Regions from separate parts of the Paenibacillus sp. GD4 genome, predicted to be linked through region 2. Evidence: predicted binding sites of a transcription regulator. Region 2 holds the regulator's gene; the other holds the start of a gene.
What was found. The regulator Rex, encoded in region 2, represses fermentation and respiration genes when NADH is low (regulators of the CRP and FNR family bind a similar motif). The targets are predictions, from matches to a motif close to TTGTGAAATATTTCACAA.
Positions count from the first base shown of each region.

Region 1 (3,102 bases), 3.3 Mb from region 2:
CGGCGGCCACCTCGGCTTGAAGCCCTTTGACCTCCAGCAGGCTTTGCCCCCAGAACGGTTCATGACGAAGCGCTTCTTCTACTAAACGGTCAATCGATGACGGGCTTCCGTCCGCTTCCGACCAGAGCTGTTTGAACTTCTCCAAATGAGGGGCGTCATCCTGCAGAGCAATGGCTTCACCCTGTCTTTCCCCACGGTAAAATACAAGCAGAGCCGCTAAGGAAAAGCATAACACGGACGGCAGCTCTTGTCTGCGCGAAACAAATTCAAGCAGGGACGGCAGTACTCTGGTCTTGTATTTGGACACGGAATTCAAGGCAATGCTGAGCAGGTAATGCTTGATAAAAGGGTTCGCGAATCGCTCCAGCACGCTGTTCGCATAGGATTTCAGCTCCTCCTCCGGCAGGTCCAGCGTCGGAATGATCTCCTCGAAAAGCCCCTTTTGCATGTATGCCGCAATCAGCTCGTCATCCATACATTCCTTAACGGTTTCTTTTCCGGCTAAATAGGCAGCCAGCACCGTCATAGTATGAGCGCCGTTCAAAATACGAACTTTTCGGGTACGGTAAGGAGTCATGTCCCGGGTCCACACGACGTTCAAGCCTGCCTCTGTCAACGGAAGCTCCTTCGCCAGCTCGGGATCGCCCTCGATGACCCAAAGATGGAAAGGCTCCGCCGTGTTGAACAAGCGATCGACGTAGCCGAACCGGGCGGAAAGCGCCTCAATCTCCTCTTTCGGATACCCTGTGACGATACGGTCGACAAGGGTGTTGAGGAAGTGACAGTGCTCCAGCCATTGCTGGAAATCCGCGCCCAGCTTCCACTTGCGGGCATATTGATAAACGATGGACTTCAGCTGGTCGCCGTTCCTGTCAATCAGCTCACAAGGAAGGATGACAAGCGCCTTTGCAGGATCTCCATGAAACGCTTTGAATCGTTTATGCAGCAATGCCGTCAGCTTGGCCGGGAAGGAGCTCGGAGGCGAGTCCGTAGGCAGATCCTCCGGTTGAAAGACGATCCCCGCTTCCGTCGTGTTGGAAACGATAAAACGCAGCTCGGGATTCAACGCACAGTTTAAGAACGCTTTGTAGTCTTTGTACGGATTGATTCCACGCCGAATGGAGGTAATAAGCTCCGCCTCGTCGACGGTTTCTCCATTCTGAATTCCGCGCAGAAGCAGCGTGTACATCCCGTTCTGTTCGTTAATTAGATCGGTTAGCCCCGCATCGATCGGCTGCACGACCACAGCCTGACCGTTAAATTGTCCCTGCTCGTTCATGCGATGCAGCATCCAGTCGACGAAACCGCGAAGAAAATTACCCTCCCCGAACTGCAGCACTTTTTCCGGACGCTGGGCTGCGGGCTTTTGCAATCGATTCATAGGAACATTCCTCCTGTGAGATATGGCTTATGTATTTCATTGTACTCCGATTCGGCAGCGTGCCTGTGATTTACATCGCAGCTTAGCGAAAAGAATTACATCTTTTTTGTGAAAGAGAAAAACCTTTGTCACTTGTGATTATTTTCACTTACTCATTCATGAACTTATCTTATACTGAAGGCATCCAAAGAGGCGCTAGAGTCTCTATCATCGGAGGGATGAGCTATGAAACCGCAAGTACCGTTAGAAGTGATGTATGCCCGCCAAGGATTTCCCATGCAGGAGCTGAACGATTCGATCCAGCGTCTTCAGGACGAGCATACCCTGCTGCAGCAGCAGCTGTTGGAGCTTTACGGAATGGCCGAGGCGATCGGCTGGGATGAGGACGTCATTAACTGGATCGGTTCGCTGAAGGATTTGAAGCTAAAGGTAACGCATTTCATGGAGACGCTGCATCAGCATTCGGTTTGGGAGGAGAATACCCTCTTCCCTATGATCGCTTGGTACTTTGGAGAAACCATGGATGAATTTACCCAAATGGAGCAGGAGCATGAAATTGCTGAGCAGTATATTGCGGCATTTTTGGATGCTGCGGAGCGAATGTTCCAAATCGTCCCCCGTTCGGAGGCGCGTTTGATGGCATCGTACTTGCTTCAGGCCTACGACGTCCTGTATCAGCATTTCTATAAAGAAGAAGAGCTTCTTGCCGCATTAGCCAATCGATCGAACGCCATCGGCTTCTAAACATGGCATAGGAGTGATGACTTATGAGCTTCATGAAGCCTGAACAGATCGCTTTGATTGCGGGAGAAACCGGTTGGAAAAAGGCATACTACCCCATTCTGTCTAAACAACTTCCGCTGGGCTTCGCCGCGGGCGCGTATATCGCCCTCGGCTTTCTTCTTGCCATCCGGGTTAGCGCAGGGCTGCCTCCGGCATGGAGCGGCCTTGCCGGAGCTGTTGGAGCTGCCGTATTCCCCCTTGGGCTTATCCTCACGCTAGCCGCAGGAGGAGAGCTGCTTACCGGCAATATGATGACGTTATCTATGGCCTGCTTTCAAGGGAAAATTCCCGCTTATCGTGTTGCTTTCAACTGGTTCTGGATTACTATCGGCAATTTCGCAGGGGCGCTCTTCGTCGCTTACGTATTCGGCCATCTTGTCGGCCTGACAGAGCAAGGCGAGTATCTGGCCCGTACATTGGCGTTAGCCCACGGAAAGCTGGAGGAGCCGTTCCTCGCTGCCTTCCTCTCGGGGGTCGGGTGCAACTGGCTTGTGGCGCTTGCGGTTTGGCTGGCATACGGCTCGAAGGACGGCACCGGGTATGTGCTCGGCATCTGGTTTCCTACGATGGCCTTTGTAGCGATCGGCTTTCAGCACGTGGTCGCGAATATGTTTCTGATCCCTGCTGCGATTTTCGCCGGACATGCGACTTGGGCGGAATATATCGCCAACTTTGTCCCCGTTTTTTTAGGCAATGCCGTGGGCGGTGCTCTGTTTGTAACGGTAGTGTACGGCATCGCCTACGCAAAAAAGCAGCCGACGGCCGCAGAGAAGCATGGCGGCACTGCGGACCGGGAGTGGGGTAAGGATAGCTCTACGGGGATAGAGCAGATTAGCGGGCTGCATTGACAAGAAGCGAAAGACCCTCGAAGGTCGCTCCTAAGCAGCGGCCATCGAGGGTCTTTCCCGTTTATTTATAAGCAAACGTAGGATAACAGC
Region 1 covers NZ_JAVCYK010000001.1:3,850,105-3,853,206, reverse strand. Annotated here, with positions in the region: gene RAC89_RS18670 (tagaturonate reductase) at 1-1,381, opposite strand, end outside; gene RAC89_RS18665 (hemerythrin domain-containing protein) at 1,607-2,125, shown strand; gene RAC89_RS18660 (formate/nitrite transporter family protein) at 2,149-3,012, shown strand; gene pheA (prephenate dehydratase) at 3,074-3,102, opposite strand, start outside.
Region 1: the regulator Rex is predicted to act here: its motif matches at 1,514-1,531, upstream of RAC89_RS18665 (hemerythrin domain-containing protein).

Region 2 (3,102 bases):
AGGGGACCGCCTTATGCGGGAGGGTATTCGCGACATCTTCAAAAACCCGACGGATCCTTATCATGATTTCAAATTGAAAGAGCTGTATGAGCGCCTGGAGCAAACAACCGATGCTTGCGAGGACGTCGCCAATATTCTGGATAGCGTCGTACTCCGTTATTCCTAAGCTCAAGCCGCGGGAATGCGCTACAGTAAAAGTAGGAGGAAATCATGTTAACCTTAATTATCGTTATCGTTGCCCTTGCCCTGCTCTTTGACTTCATCAACGGGTTTCACGATACGGCCAATGCCATTGCTACGTCCATCTCAACCCGGGCGTTATCTCCCCGATTCGCTGTCATTTACGCTGCCGTCCTAAACTTTGTCGGCGCCATTTATTCATCGGAGGTTGCGAAAACCGTAGGCGGTAAAATTGCCAACCCGGCTACGATCGAAAATGGAGTTTATATCGTTATCGCCGCTCTGCTTTCCGCGATTATATGGAATCTGCTCACTTGGTACTATGGGATTCCTTCCTCTTCGTCACATACCTTAATCGGCTCCCTGGCAGGTGCGGTCATCTCCGGCGCCGGAATGCAGTCGGTCAACTGGGCAGGCTTTAAGGAGATCATCGTGATCTTGATCCTGTCCCCGATCGTGGCTTTTGCTACAGGATTTATCATTATGTGGATCATTAAGAGAATTGTACTTGTATCCGGTAATAATTCCAGATCCAAGCTCAATCGAACCTTTCGGTTCTTCCAAATCCTTTCCGCCGGACTTCTCTCCTTCTCCCATGGCGGGAATGACGCACAGAAGGCAATGGGTATCATCGTATTCGGTTTAGTCGCGCTGCAATACCAAAGCTCGCTGGATGTGCCTTTGTGGGTTAAGCTTGCCGCCGCGACCGCGATGGGGCTTGGGACCTCCATCGGCGGCTGGAGAATTATCAAAACGATGAGCCGTAAGCTGTTAAAGATCGAACCGATCAACGGCTTTGCTTCCGATTTGAACTCATCGATTGTGATCCAGACTTCTACGGCCATGGGAATGCCGCTTTCTACGACTCATGTTATTTCCTCCTCCATTATCGGCTCTGGAGCCGTCTTGAGGTTCCATGACGTGAAGTGGGCAACCGTAACACGAATGGTCATGACATGGATCATTACGATCCCGATTAGTATGATTCTCGCCTTCCTGTTGTACAAAGTTGTTTTCGTCTTTTCGTAATAAGACAAGCCCGGCCACTCTTAAGTGACCGGGCTTTTGCATTCCCATCTTATTTATCTGCTTCATCCTCCAAATAGTAAGCCAAGCTTTGCAGCTCCGTTGTGAAATCCGCATGATGGACACGAACGTCGGCGGGAACCTTGATGATAATCGGAGCAAAGTTCAGAATCGCCTCTACCCCGGCCTCAACAAACTGGTTCGCCACCTGTTGTGCCTCAACGGCCGGAACAGTGATGATCCCTATACGAATGCGGTGAGCCTCAACTGTTGTCTTCAGCTCTTTCATAGGCTTCACCTTCAGGTTGTTTATGGATTCCCCAACCTTCGAATCATGCGCGTCAAACACCGCTACAATTTTCATATTGTCTTTCAAGTAGGCATTATAATTGCAGAGGGCTCTCCCCAGGTTTCCCGCTCCTACAAGCCCTACGGGGATAACTTTATCCAACTTCAGAATTTGTCGAATTTTTTCAATGAGGTAATCGACGTCGTAACCGATCCCTTTTTTTCCGAACTCACCGAAATAGGCAAGATCCTTCCGGATTTGCGCAGGATTTAAGTCAAGCTTTTGTCCCAGATCCTGCGAGGATACCGTTTGAACATGATTTTTGCTTAATTCATTTAGAAATCGTAAATAGATCGGCAGCCGACGTACGACCGCTTCCGAAATTTTCGGTGTTTTCATTGTTCCTTCTCACCCATCCACTGCTTAATTCTCGGTACGAGCTGACTGGTGTTCATATGCTCTATTTTGGGGCCCGGCAGTGAATATAAAAAATATTTGCCGTAGTTCGTATCGATCACGCGGGTATCATACACCAGCACGATGCCGCGGTCGGAGGCCGTTCGAACCAACCGGCCGAAGCCCTGCTTGAAGCGAATGACCGCTTGCGGTACGGAAAGCTTCATAAACGGGTTTTGGCCAAGCTTCTTGAGGTTTTCCGTTTTCGCTTCCACCAGCGGATGATTCGGAGGCTGAAAGGGAAGCCTGACAATGGCCAGGCAGCTTAACGCATTCCCCGGAATGTCAACCCCTTCCCAGAAGCTGCTGGTGCCGAGCAATACGCTTGCGGGGTGATTTTGGAACATCCGTGTCAGCTTGCTTCGGTTGCTGCTGTCTACGCCTTGTCCCAGCACCTGAATGCCGAAGGGAGAAAGCATATCCTTAAGTCCGGCGTGAGCTGCCTTCAGCATCCGGTTGGAGGTAAACAGCACCAGCATGCGTCCCTTGGTCTCAAGTGCGACCTCCGCAAGGGATAAAATCAGCTTGTCCACAAACTCCTTCTCCCCAACGTTGCCCCGAATACTTGGAAAATCCCGCGGAATAACCACCAGGGCTTGCTCACGGTAATTAAACGGAGACGGCAGCTGTACGGTCACCAGCTTATTGTCGTCCTGAGTCTGCAGTCCAAGCTGCTCGCAGGTATAGTCAAAGGACTTACCGACGGAGAGCGTTGCTGAGGTCATCACAACACTTTCCTTTGCATCGAAGAAGTACTGCTTCAGCAGACTGCTGACATCCATCGGCACGCTGCTCAGCTGAAGCGAACGCGCTTTATTATAATGACCCGCTTCGAGCCAGTATACATAATTCTCATCTGCCATGGTCATGAAAAAGTGCAGCGCATCTTTGTGTCGAAGCAGCTGTTTCACGGTTCCGCTTAAGTCCGTCACAAGGCTTGCGGCGTCATACTCATCCTGCAGCTCCTTAACCTCCGTAAGTAGACGATCCAGCTTCTTGTTCACCTCAGTAAAATGAAGCTGCATATTCTCTTCCATAACCATCAGCTTATCCCAGCCGTTCGGCAAGCTGTCCTTTCTCAGCCGAAGCACCATCGTATTGCCTTCGGTTTGCGAAGCATCGCTTCGGGACGCCAGCAGCTGATAAAGAAC
Region 2 covers NZ_JAVCYK010000001.1:565,722-568,823, forward strand. Annotated here, with positions in the region: gene RAC89_RS02520 (DUF47 domain-containing protein) at 1-166, shown strand, start outside; gene RAC89_RS02525 (inorganic phosphate transporter) at 211-1,209, shown strand; gene RAC89_RS02530 (redox-sensing transcriptional repressor Rex) at 1,259-1,894, opposite strand; gene dinG (ATP-dependent DNA helicase DinG) at 1,891-3,102, opposite strand, start outside.